DNA from 3 places in the Streptomyces sp. AMJ-169 genome. Region 3 is predicted to be linked to each of the others. Evidence: riboswitches for the same ligand, from Rfam matches in the RefSeq annotation. Region 3 holds a riboswitch; each other region holds the start of a gene.
What was found. Region 3 has a riboswitch for cobalamin ahead of ACYUD3_RS12230 (ABC transporter substrate-binding protein). Riboswitches for the same ligand answer to the same signal wherever they lie in the genome.
Positions count from the first base shown of each region.

Region 1: another riboswitch for cobalamin. It lies ahead of ACYUD3_RS13840 (ribonucleoside-diphosphate reductase subunit alpha); the one in region 3 lies ahead of ACYUD3_RS12230 (ABC transporter substrate-binding protein).
Region 2: another riboswitch for cobalamin. It lies ahead of ACYUD3_RS16315 (cobalamin biosynthesis protein); the one in region 3 lies ahead of ACYUD3_RS12230 (ABC transporter substrate-binding protein).

Region 1 covers NZ_JBVLTJ010000005.1:113,147-117,469, forward strand. Annotated here, with positions in the region: gene ACYUD3_RS13830 (DUF3311 domain-containing protein) at 1-59, shown strand, start outside; gene mctP (monocarboxylate uptake permease MctP) at 56-1,651, shown strand; cobalamin riboswitch at 1,782-1,914, shown strand; gene ACYUD3_RS13840 (ribonucleoside-diphosphate reductase subunit alpha) at 2,050-4,323, shown strand, end outside.
Region 2 covers NZ_JBVLTJ010000006.1:56,201-60,523, reverse strand. Annotated here, with positions in the region: gene ACYUD3_RS16320 (cobyric acid synthase) at 1-1,518, opposite strand, end outside; gene ACYUD3_RS16315 (cobalamin biosynthesis protein) at 1,515-2,495, opposite strand; cobalamin riboswitch at 2,594-2,734, opposite strand; gene ACYUD3_RS16310 (hypothetical protein) at 2,824-3,045, opposite strand; gene ACYUD3_RS16305 (inorganic phosphate transporter) at 3,072-4,280, opposite strand.
Region 3 covers NZ_JBVLTJ010000004.1:274,513-278,835, forward strand. Annotated here, with positions in the region: gene ACYUD3_RS12220 (FAD-binding dehydrogenase) at 1-501, opposite strand, end outside; gene ACYUD3_RS12225 (PucR family transcriptional regulator) at 690-1,904, shown strand; cobalamin riboswitch at 1,927-2,074, shown strand; gene ACYUD3_RS12230 (ABC transporter substrate-binding protein) at 2,147-3,160, shown strand; gene ACYUD3_RS12235 (FecCD family ABC transporter permease) at 3,190-4,233, shown strand; gene ACYUD3_RS12240 (ABC transporter ATP-binding protein) at 4,230-4,323, shown strand, end outside.

The DNA of each region.
Region 1 (4,323 bases), on a different contig from region 3:
CCGCGTACAAACTGTGGCAGCGTGACCAGCGCGCCCGCCGAGAGGGTGCGAACCGGTGAACGACGGTGTGAACGGCGTCGCGCTCGGCGTCTTCATCTTCTTCTTCGTCGCGGTCACCGCGATGGGCTTCCTCGCCGCGCGCTGGCGGCGGGCCGAGAACGAGCAGTCCCTGGACGAATGGGGGCTGGGCGGGCGGTCGTTCGGGACCTGGGTGACCTGGTTCCTGCTCGGCGGCGACCTCTACACGGCGTACACCTTCGTCGCCGTGCCCGCCGCGATCTACGCCGCCGGCGCGGCCGGCTTCTTCGCGGTGCCGTACACGATCCTCATCTACCCCCTGATCTTCACCTTCCTGCCCCGGCTGTGGTCGGTGTCGCACCAGCACGGGTACGTCACCACGTCCGACTTCGTGCGCGGGCGGTGGGGTTCGAAGGGGCTGTCCCTCGCGGTCGCCGTCACCGGTATCCTCGCGACGATGCCCTACATCGCGCTCCAGCTCGTCGGCATCCAGGCCGTCCTCGACGTCATGGGCGTCGGCGGCGGCGAGGACACCAACTGGTTCGTCAAGGACCTGCCCCTGCTGATCGCCTTCGGCGTCCTTGCCGCGTACACGTACTCCTCCGGGCTGCGGGCGCCGGCGCTCATCGCGTTCGTCAAGGACACCCTGATCTACATCGTCATCGTCGTCGCGGTCATCTACATCCCGATCAAGCTGGGCGGTTTCGGGGAGATCTTCGCCAAGGCGGACGAGAAGTTCACGACGGCCGGGGCGGGCGGGCTCGTCCCGGCCGAGGCGGGCCAATGGACGTACGCCACGCTGGCGCTGGGCTCCGCGCTGGCGCTGTTCATGTACCCCCACTCGATCACGGCGACCCTCTCCTCCAAGAGCCGCGACGTCATCCGGCGCAACACGACCATCCTGCCGCTGTATTCCCTCATGCTCGGGCTGCTGGGCCTGCTCGGGTTCATGGCGATCGCGGCGGGCGTGAAGGTGAGCAACGGGCAGCTGGCGATCCCGCAGCTGTTCGAGGACATGTTCCCCGACTGGTTCGCCGGGGTGGCGTTCGCCGCGATCGGGATCGGCGCGCTGGTCCCGGCGGCGATCATGTCCATCGCGGCGGCGAACTTGTTCACCCGCAACATCTACAAAGACTTCATCCGCCCCGACGCGACGCCGGAACAGGAGACGAAGATCTCGAAACTCGTCTCCCTGCTGGTGAAGGTGGGCGCCCTGGTCTTCGTCCTCACCATGGACAAAACGGTGGCGATCAACTTCCAGCTCCTGGGCGGCATCTGGATCCTCCAGACCTTCCCGGCCCTGGTGGGCGGCCTGTTCACCCGCTGGTTCCACCGCTGGGCGCTGCTGGGCGGCTGGGCGGTGGGCATGCTCTACGGCACGATCGCCGCCTACGGCGTGGCCTCCCCCACCCAGGAGCACTTCGGCGGCAGCTCCAAGGAGATCCCCGGAATCGGAGAGATCGGCTACATCGGCCTGACGGCGTTCGTACTGAACGTGGCGGTGTCGGTGGTCCTGACGTTCGTCCTGAGGGCGGCGAAGGCACCGGAGGGGGTCGACGAGACACGGCCGGAGGACTACACGGCGGATGCGGGTGACCCGGGGGTACAGCGGGATCTGACTGCGGCGCACTAGAGCCGCATCCGACCCGCAGCGGGCCACCGAGGGAACCCCCCGAGGTGGCCCGCACTCTTTTGTCGCCGCCCCACAATTGACGCTCCGAAGCCAACACGACACAACATCTGGTGGTGCCACGACAGCCCGGCACTAGATGTATGCTCATGCTCGCTGTCGCCGCAGGGGAATCCGGCGCGAATCCGGAACTGTCCCGCAACGGTGTACTTATGCGCATACGCATGAGAGTCAGTCCGAGGACCTGCCGACCGCATACGCCCAGCCGTGTCCAGGACGGCTCGGCGTGCCCTGACGTCCGGGCCTCGCGGAGTGGGCCGGGGTGCAACCGCGCATACGTGCGTCCGTGCTGCCCCCTGCCCTCGCCGAAGGCCCACCCGCCGAGCGAGGGAGAGCCCCACGTGACCATCGCGCCAGCCGCACCGGTTTCAGCAGAGGTCATCGAGAACGACGGCCCCGGTGCCGCCCTTCTGCGCACCCTGACCGAGCTGACCGCCGACCTCCCCGACGCCGACCCCGGCCGGGTCGCCGCCGCCGCGCTGCGGGGCCGTTCCGCCCACGCGGACGAGGCGGAACTGCGCGAGCTGGCGACGGAGGCCGCCGCGGGCCTGATCTCCGAGGACCCCGCGTACTCCCGCCTCGCCGCCCGCCTGCTGACGATCAGCATCCGCGCCGAGGCCGCCTCCCAGGGGGTGACCACGTTCACGGAGTCGATCGCGGTCGGCCACCGCGAGGGCCTGATCGCCGACCGCACCGCCGACTTCGCGCAGCTGCACGCCCAGGCCCTCGACGCGCTGATCGACCCGGCCGCCGACGACCGCTTCGGCTACTTCGGCCTGCGCACCCTGCACAGCCGCTACCTGCTGCGCCACCCCCTCACCCGCAAGGTCGTCGAGACCCCGCAGCTCTTCCTGCTGCGCGTCGCCTCCGGCCTCGCCGAGGACGACAGCGTCCGCGCCCTGGACGAAGTCACCGCCCTGTACGGCCTGATGAGCCGGCTGGACTACCTCCCGTCGTCCCCGACGCTCTTCAACTCCGGCACCCGCCACCCCCAGATGTCCTCCTGCTACCTCCTGGACTCCCCCAAGGACGAGCTGGACTCCATCTACGACCGCTACCACCAGGTCGCCCGCCTGTCCAAGCACGCCGGCGGCATCGGCCTGTCGTACTCCCGCATCCGCTCCCGGGGTTCGCTGATCCGGGGCACCAACGGGCACTCCAACGGGATCGTGCCGTTCCTGAAGACGCTGGACGCGAGTGTCGCGGCCGTGAACCAGGGCGGGCGGCGCAAGGGCGCGGCGGCGGTGTACCTCGAGACCTGGCACTCCGACATCGAGGAGTTCCTGGAGCTGCGGGACAACACCGGCGAGGACGCGCGCCGTACGCACAACCTGAACCTGGCGCACTGGATCCCGGACGAGTTCATGCGCCGCGTGAACGCCGACCAGGACTGGTCGCTGTTCTCCCCCTCGGACGTGCCCGAGCTGGTCGACCTGTGGGGCGACGGGTTCGACGCCGCCTACCGCGCGGCCGAGGCCAAGGGTCTCGCCAAGAAGACCATCCCGGCGCGTGAGCTGTACGGCCGCATGATGCGGACGCTGGCGCAGACCGGCAACGGCTGGATGACGTTCAAGGACGCCGCCAACCGCACCGCGAACCAGACCGCCGAGCCCGGTCACGTGGTCCACTCCTCCAACCTCTGCACGGAGATCCTGGAGGTCACCGACGACGGCGAGACGGCCGTGTGCAACCTGGGTTCGGTGAACCTGGGCGCGTTCGTGACCGGCGGTGACATCGACTGGGAGCGGCTGGACGAGACCGTCCGCACCGCCGTGACCTTCCTCGACCGGGTCGTCGACATCAACTTCTACCCGACCGAGCAGGCCGGCCGCTCCAACTCCAAGTGGCGGCCCGTGGGCCTGGGCGCGATGGGCCTCCAGGACGTCTTCTTCAAGCTGCGCATCCCCTTCGACTCCCCCGAGGCGAAGGCGCTGTCCACGAAGATCGCCGAGCGCGTCATGCTCGCCTCGTACGAGGCGTCCGCCGACCTCGCCGAGCGCAGCGGCCCGCTCCCGGCGTGGGAGAAGACCCGCACCGCGCGCGGTGTGCTGCACCCGGACCACTTCGGTGTGGAGTTCACCTGGCCGGAGCGCTGGGCGGCCCTGCGCGAGCGGATCGCGGCGACCGGCCTGCGCAACTCCCTCCTCCTCGCGATCGCCCCGACGGCGACCATCGCGTCCATCGCGGGCGTGTACGAGTGCATCGAGCCGCAGGTCTCCAACCTGTTCAAGCGCGAGACGCTGTCCGGCGAGTTCCTCCAGGTCAACTCCTACCTGGTGCAGGACCTCAAGGACCTCGGCGTGTGGGACGCCCGTACCCGTGAGGCGCTGCGCGAGGCCAACGGCTCGGTGCAGGACTTCGTGTGGATCCCGGACGAGGTGCGCGCCCTGTACCGCACCGCGTGGGAGATCCCGCAGCGCGGCCTGATCGACATGGCCGCCGCCCGCACCCCGTACCTGGACCAGGCGCAGTCCCTGAACCTCTTCCTGGAGACGCCGACCATCGGCAAGCTCTCCTCGATGTACGCGTACGCCTGGAAGTCCGGGCTGAAGACGACGTACTACCTGCGCTCGCGCCCGGCGACCCGGATCGCCCGTGCCGCCCAGGCCCAAGCC
Region 2 (4,323 bases), on a different contig from region 3:
TGGGGGGATGAAAGGCAGTCCTTGCGGCGCTCCGGACTCGATGAGCCGCCAGAGCGCGTCGGTGTCCGCGTGCTGTTCGATCAGGTCGCCGAGCAGGTCGAGCTGCCGCTCGCGCAGTTCGGCGAAGGAGGTGTCGTCGGCAGGCGTGAAGCGGCGGCCCGCGGTGGCCGCCACCTCCCGCAGGAAGGCCCGCCGGAACCCGTCCGACTCCAGCGAACCGTGCCAGTGCGTACCCCAGACGGCGCCGACCCGGCACCCGTCCAGGCTGTGTCCTTTGTCATCAGAGATGAACGCTTCGCCCCCATGGACGGAGGCGACCCCGTGATGGATCTCGTACCCCTCGACCCGCTCCCCGAGGGCCTCGCCCACCGGCCGGGTCAAAGTCTTCTCGCGGGCGAACCGCACCCGCACGGGCAGCAGCCCGAGCCCGTCGACGAGCCCGGCCCGCGACTCGACGTCGTCCTCGATCAGCTCACCCAGCAACTGGTAGCCGCCGCAGATCCCGAGCACGGGCTGTCCGTCGACAGCCCGGCGTTCCAAGGCGGTCGCGAGCCCCCGCTCCCGGAGCCACCCGAGCGCCTTCACCGTCCCCCGGGTGCCGGGCACGACGACCAGGTCCGCGTCGGCCAGCTCCTCGGGCCGGTCCACGAACCGCACCACCACACCGGGTTCGGCGGCCAGCGCGTCCACGTCCGTGAAGTTCGACATCAGCGGCACCGCGCACACGGCGACCCGCAGCACCTCGTCCCCGACCGGCGCCGCCGCGGACGACTCACGCACCGCGCCCCGCAGGGACACGGCCATGCCGTCCTCCTCGTCGATCCCGAGCCCGGCCCGCAGCGGCAGCACCCCGTACGACGCCCGCCCGGTCAGCCCGCGCAGCATCTCAAGGCCCGGCTCCAGCAGCGACACATCGCCCCGGAACTTGTTCACCAGGAACCCGGCGACCAGCGCCTGGTCCTCGGGCGACAGCAGCGCGACCGTCCCGAAGAAGGAGGCGAACACCCCGCCCCGGTCGATGTCCCCGACCACCAGCACCGGCAGCCCGGCGTTGCGCGCGATGCCCATGTTGACGATGTCGGTGCGCCGCAGATTGATCTCGGCCGGCGATCCGGCGCCCTCGCAGATCACGGCGTCGTACTCGGACCGCAGCTGAGCCAGGCAGTCGAGGACGGTCGCGAGCAGCTGCCGCTGGCGCCCGCCGTGATAGCGCCGGGCGTCCATCTCACCGACCGGCTTGCCCAGCAGGACGACCTGGCTGCTCTGCTCGCCGCCCGGCTTCAGCAGCACGGGGTTCATCAGCGCCGTCGGCTCGATGCGGCACGCCTGCGCCTGCATGGCCTGCGCCCGCCCGATCTCCGCGCCCTCCCGGGTCACGAAGGAGTTCAGCGACATGTTCTGCGCCTTGAACGGCGCGACCTTCACCCCCTGCCGGACCAGCCACCGGCAGATCCCGGCCGTGACGACGCTCTTCCCGGCGTCGGACGTGGTCCCGGCGACCAGCAGCCCCCCGCTCATACGGCCCGCCCCTTCACAGTTTTAAAGCGCTTGAAATCCCGCAGGACCCGCTTCCCGGCGACCCGCCCGGCGACGGTCGCCCCGAGCGCCAGCCAGCTCACCCGCCGCGACAGCCGCACGGCCCGCTCGATGTCGCCCACGCCCACCGCCCGCCCGCCCCCGTTCAGCACCGGCCGGTGCTCGACCCGCCCGGCGTACGACAGCGTCCCGCCCAGCCGCACCCCGAGCGCGCCCGCGAACGACGCCTCCACAGGACCGGCGTTCGGGCTCGGATGCCTGCGCGAATCCGCACGCCACGCCCGCACGGCCCCCCGGGGATCGTCCCCGGCGGCGCACGCGAGCACGGCCGTCAGCCGCGCCCCCGGCCACCCGGCGACGTCGTCGAGACGCGCGGACGCCCACCCGTAGCGGCGGTGGCGCGGCGACTTGTGCCCGACCATCGCGTCCAGCGTGTTGACGGCCCGGAACCCGAGCAGCCCCGGCACCCCGGCCACCCCGCCCCACACCAGCGCCCCGACGACGGCGTCCGACGTGTTCTCCGCGACCGACTCGACGACCGCGCGGGCGATGCCGTCCGCGTCCAGCGCCTGCGGGTCGCGCCCGCACAGGTGCGGCAGCCGCTCCCGCGCCGCCTCGACGTCCCCGGCCGCCAGGGCGCGCCCGATGTGCCGGGCCTCGCGGGCGAGCGAGGTCCCGCCGACGACGGCCCAGGTGGCGGCGCCGGTCAGCAGGAGGGAGGCGGCGGGGGAGCGGCGTACCAGGGCGGCTGAGGCGGCGCCCAGAGCCACGGCTCCGCCCGCGCAGACGGTGGTGTGCAGGGCGCCCCAGCCGCGGTGGTCGTGCCAGAGGGCCTGCTCCACGGCGCTCGCGGCGCGGCCGAACGCGGCGACCGGGTGTCCGCGGCGCGGGTCGCCGAGGAGGAGGTCGCCGAGGAGGCCGGCGGCGGCGCCGTACGCGTACGTGCGGTCGGCACCCACCGGGTCAGCCGGCCGCGGGGGCGGGCAGGGGGCGTCGGGACCTCGGCGGGCGGCCGTGCATGGCGGTATGTCCTCACTCAGGGTGTCCACGCCCTGGTTCGACGAGACCGGCGGTGGGAGTTCCTGGCTCCCGGGGATGACTACCCCGGTCACAGTGGCGGGACCGCGCCGGATTCGCACCGGCCTTCCTCCTGAGCCGCCGAAGCTGGCCCCGGCAGTCCACCACGGGCCGCGAAGGGCCGTCAACTCGCTGTTGACCTGCGGGAGCGGAGTGTGCAGAACCCCACACGGGCGGCGCCGTGCGGGGTTCGGGAGGAGGTTTGAAGGCTCAGGCGACGATCAGATTGATGCCGTACGCCACCGCCGCGAGGCAGGCCGCGAAGCAGACGTAGGCGCCGCTCACCGCGAGCGCCGCGGAGCCGCCGCCGGCCTGGGCCCGCTCGTGCCGGGACAGGCCCATGACGCCGAGGGTGAACAGGGCCACGATGCCCACGGTGACGACGAGGCTGACGCCGAAGACGGAGCCGAGGGCGGACCAGTCGATCTTCATGGAGGGAGTCCTTCAGTCCTTCGCGCTCAGAGCGCGGCGGCCGGGGGAGTGGCGGTGGGGGCGGCGGCCTGGTCGGCGGGCGCGGCCGGGGCGGGGATGACGACCTTCAGCTCGTCCAGGCCGTCGTCGGTGCTCTCGGTGCCGTTGACGTTGGTGTGGTCGACGACCTCGCGCCGGGACAGCTTCCAGATGGCGGCGCTGGAGGCGATGAGGAAGACGGCGACGGCGGCCGTGCCCCAGTCACCCAGATCGGTGACGGACTCGGCGAGCGCGCCGACCAGCGCGGCGGCCGGCAGCGTCAGCCCCCAGGCGACGAACATGCGGGTCGCGGTCGACCAGCGCACGACCCCGCCCTTGCGGCCGAGCCCCGCGCCCATCACGGAACCGGAGACGGCGTGCGTGGTGGAGAGGGAGAAGCCCAGGTGGGAGGAGGCCAGGATGACGGTCGCGGCGGACGTCTGGGCGGCGAAGCCCTGCTGCGGCCGGAGGTCGGTGAGCCCCTTGCCCATCGTCCGGATGATCCGCCAGCCGCCGAGGTAGGTGCCGAGCGCGATCGCGAGGCCCGCGGAGAGGATGACCCAGGTGGGCGGGTCCGAGTCGGGGGCGAGGGAGCCGCCGGCGATCAGCGCGAGGGTGATGATGCCCATCGTCTTCTGCGCGTCGTTGGTCCCGTGCGCCAGCGAGACGAGCCCGGCGGACGCGATCTGCCCGAACCGGTACCCCTTCTCGGCGGCCTTCCCCTCGGCCTTCTTGTTCAGGGTGTACGACAGCCGCGTCGCCAGCAGCGCGGCGACGCCCGCGACGATCGGGGCGGCGACCGCCGGGATCAGCACCTTCGTGACCAGGACGTCGCCATGGACCGCGCCGGTGCCGGCGGAGGCGATGGTGGCGCCGATCAGACCGCCCATCAGGGCGTGCGAGGAGCTGGAGGGCAGGCCGACCAGCCAGGTCAGCAGGTTCCAGAGGATCGCGCCGACCAGGGCGGCGAAGATGACCTCGGGGCGGATACCGCTTTCGTCGACGAGCCCCTTGGAGATCGTGTTGGCGACCTCCACGGAGAGGAAAGCTCCCACAAGGTTGAGCACGGCGGACATGGCCACCGCGACCTTGGGCTTGAGCGCGCCGGTCGAGATGGTCGTGGCCATCGCGTTGGCGGTGTCGTGGAAACCGTTCGTGAAATCGAACGCGAGCGCGGTCACGACCACGATCGCGAGGATCAGCGAGAAGCTTTCCATTTACCCAGGCAATCTTTTGATGTCATTGGCTGGACGAAGGTAG
Region 3 (4,323 bases):
GATCGGGAACCACTGGACGCCGAGCCCGGAGAGCCAGGACCGCTTCTCGCCGGACGCGAAGTCCACGTACGCCTCGGCCCACTTGTAGGCCCAGTAGTCCTGCCCCGCCGGGTCGTCGGTGCCCCGGTCGAAGCCGGCCGTGCCCAGCCAGTCCTGCCAGGCGAGGTCGCGGCTGTCCTTGATGCCCATCAGGCGCTGTTCGTCGGAGTCGACGAAGAACAGCCCGCCGAAGGACCAGAACGCCTGCCCGCCGAGGCTCGCCTCGGGCTCCTGGTCGAGCAGGAGCACGCGGCGTCCGGCGGCGGCGAGTTCGGCGGTGGCGACGAGTCCGGCGAGGCCGTGCCCGACGACGATCGCGTCCGCGTCCTGCGCCGCCGCCGCGAACGCCGGGGCGCCCGCGAGGGACTGGGCGAGGGCGGCGCCGGCGAGGGCACCGCCGGCGGCGGTGAGGGCGTGGCGGCGGGATATCCCCGCGCCGGGCGTTCCTGTGAGGTTCTCCATGGGCTGCCTTCCGGAAAGGGGGCGAAAGACGTGCGGGGTACGGAGGGTGTTGCTGTGCGAGCTGGCTTGTTACCGTGAGTAGCACCCAGGAAACCAGGTCGTCATCTCAGTGCGGTAGTGGCCGGACGGCAACGCGGACCCGCCCCCGTTGTGGCCCGGACACAGCGCCGACGGGAAGGGAGGGAGCCGTGACCGTCCTCCAGGGACCGGAACCGGTCGCCGGCATCCTGTGCGCGATCGCCGTCGACACCGAGGTGTGCGGCGAGCTGGCCGTGGCCGCCCGTACCCGCTCCCCCGGCCTCGCCCGGCTCGCCGAGGCGGAGACCCGCTCGCACACGGACGCGCTGGTCCGCGCGGCGGGCGCCTGGTTCGCCGGGCCGCAGCGCCCCGGCGCCCTGGAGGAACAGGACTTCACCGCCGCCCTCCTCCTCGGCGCCGACCGCGCGGCGCAGGGCGTCCCCATGACCGTCGTCCTGCGCGGCGTGCAGGCGGCGCTGACGCGCGCGGTCGAGATCACGATGGACCGCTGCCACGCGGCGGGCGTCCCGGACCGGGCGGTCCTGGGCGCCGTCCTGCGGCTGAAGGAGTACGGCGACGCCGTGGAACGGCATGTCGTGAACGGCTACCGGGCCGCCGAGCGGGAGACCCCGCGCGGTACGGGCGCCGCCCGGGCCCGGCTGCTGCGGCAGGTGCTGCTGGGCGGCGCGGCCCCGCCCGCCGGGGAGCTGGCGCGCGCGGGGATCCGCCCCGGGCCGGACGGCCGCTACCACTGCCTGGCCGCCGTGGGCGCGGGCGTCCCGCCGGCCGTCCCGCCGGCCCACGCGGACGGGCATGTCACCTCCCTCACGTCGGCCCACCTCGACGGCCGTGTCACCTCCCTCACCGGCATCCCGGCCGCTCACCTGGACGGCCATGTCGCGGGGCTCGCCGCGCTGCCCCCGGCGGCGGAGCAGATCGAGGCCGGCGCCCTGGTCGTCGTCGCCCCGGCCGCGCCGCTCGCGGATCTGCCCGCGCTGTACCGGCTGTGCGTACGGGCGGTGGACCTGGGCCGGCGCCGGGGGCTGCTCGGGCTGTACGAACTGACCGACCTGGCCGCCGAGATCGCGCTGGCGGAACAGCCGCTGCTGGGCTCCTACGTCACCGCCCGGCTGCTGGGCGAGCTGGACCCGGCGGACGACTTCCACCGCCAACTGGCGCTCACCGCGCTGACGTTCCTCGACCACGGGCGGCGCCTGGACCAGACGGCGGCGGCCCTGTTCACCCACCCCAACACCGTCCGCTACCGCCTGGGCCGCCTCCAGCAGATCACCGGCGCCCCGCTCACCGACGGCGCGGGGACGCTGCACTGGTGGTGGGCGCTGACGAACTGGCTGCACGGCGGGCGGGAGAGACCTGTGTGGTAGCTTGCCCAGGCCAGTCGAACCCGTGTGCGTGCAGGTGGCGCACAGGTCAGGGAATCCGGTGGGAATCCGGAGCTGACGCGCAGCGGTGAGGGTGACGGGCGGGGCAGCGGCCACTGGACGAGGGTCCGGGAAGGCGCCTCGCGCGGGTGACCCCGAGTCCGAAGACCTGCTGGCGACCCCCTCCCGGGGAGCCTCGTACGACCGGGCTTCGCGTACGAGCCCTCGACGCCGAAGGACGCTCTGTGCCTCTCGCACGCCCCGCCGCCCTGACCCTGGCCGCCCTCTTCCTGCTGTCCGCGTGCGGCGGTCCGGCCAAGGACAGCGCGGCCTCCTCCGCCGCCGTGACACTCACCAACTGCGGGGAGCGGGTCACCGTCAAGAGCCCGCCGAAGCGGGCCGTCTCCCTCAACCAGGGGACCACCGAGATCATGCTGTCGCTGGGCCTCGCCGACCGGATGGCGGGTACGGCGACCTGGACGGACCCGGTGGAGAAGGGGCTGGAGAAGGAGAACGCGAAGGTGCCCCGGCTCGCGGACAACGCGCCCTCCTTCGAGAAGGTCCTGGACACCGAACCCGACTTCGTCGCCGCCTCCTTCGCCTCGACGCTCGGCAAGGGCGGCGTCGCCACGCGCGCGCAGTTCGGGAAGCTGGGCGTGCCGACGTACCTGTCCCCCTCGGACTGCACCGGCAAGGACAACAGCGGTGACGGCGACGGCTCGCGGACGGCTCCGCTCCAACTGGACGTGATCTACCGGGAGATCACCGACCTGGCGAAGGTCTTCGGCGTCGAGAGGCGCGGGCAGGAGCTGGTCGCCTCGCTCAAGTCCCGGGTGGCGAAGGCGACTTCGGGGCTGAAGGCCGAGAAGGTGTCCCTGCTGTACTGGTTCGCCAACGCGCAGTCGCCGTATCTCGCGGGCTGCTGCGGGGCGCCGGGGATCATCACCCGTGAGGTGGGGGCGCGCAACGCCTTCGCGGACTCCAAGGAGGAGTGGCCGCAGGCGGGCTGGGAGTCGGTCGCCGACCGCGACCCGGACGTCCTCGTCATCGGCGACCTCACGCGCAAGCAGCAGACCGCGGAGACGGCCGCGAAGAAGATCGAGTTCCTAGAGTCGAACGCGGTCACGAAGAACATGACGGCCGTGAAGGAGAAGCGGTACGTGCTGCTGTCGGGGCAGGCCATGAATCCGTCGATCCGGACGGTGGAGGGGATCGAGAAGGTCGCGGCGGGGCTGCGGGCGTACGGTCTCGCGGGGTGAGCCGGGGACTTACGGGGGCGCCGGGGACGGTGACTCGGGGGCTGACGGGGGCGCCGGGGACGGTGGCGCGGGGGCTGCTGTTCGGGGTCGGTGGGACGGTCGTACTGGCGCTGTCCGTCGCGCTGGCCATCACCATCGGTCCTGCAGACATCGCCGTGAGCGACGTGTGGGCGGCGGTCGGGTCCCATCTCGGGTTCGGGCACAGCGAGTTGAGCCCGCTGCGGGACGGCATCGTGTGGGATCTGCGGCTGCCGCGCACGCTGCTCGCGGCGGTGTGCGGGGCCGGGCTCGCGGTGTGCGGGGCGGTGATGCAGTCACTGCTGCGCAATCCGCTGGCCGACCCCTTCGTCCTCGGGGTGTCCTCCGGGGCGTCGACGGGCGCGGTCATGGTGGTCGTGCTCGGCGCGGGCGGGGGGCTGGTGTCGGTGTCGGGGGGCGCGTTCCTCGGCGCGGTCGTGTCGTTCGGCCTGGTGCTGCTGCTCAGCCACACCCTCGGCGGTACGACGGACCGGGTGGTGCTCGCCGGGGTCGCGGCCATGCAGCTGTTCTCGGCGCTGACCTCGTTCATCGTCATGACGGCCGCCGACGCCGAGACCACCCGGGGCATCCTCTTCTGGCTGCTGGGCTCGCTCAGCGGGGCCGGCTGGCCGGACGTCGCCGTCGGCGCGGCCGTCCTCGCGGCGGCCCTGCTGATCTGCACCGGCCAGGCCCGCACCCTCGACGCGTTCGCCTTCGGCCAGGACGCGGCGACGTCCCTGGGCGTCTCGGTGACCCGCACCCGGCTGATCCTGCTGTGTACGACGGCCCTGCTGACGGCCGCGCTGGTGAGTTCGGCCGGCGCGATCGGCTTCGTCGGCCTGGTCCTGCCGCACGCCACCCGCGCGCTCACCGGCCCCGGCCACACCCGCCTGCTGCCGGCGACGGCCCTTGCCGGGGCCGTCTTCCTCGTGTGGGTCGACACCCTCGCGCGGACCGTCCTCGAACCGCAGGAGGTCCCGGTGGGTGTGGTGACGTCGCTGATCGGGGTGCCCGCGTTCGTGGCGGTGCTGTACCGGAGCAGGGGGGCACGATGAGCGGGCTGCGGGCGGACGGGGTGTCCCGGAGCGCCGGGGGCGCGCTGATCCTCGACGGCGTCGAACTGACCCCGCACCCCGGCGGGGTGA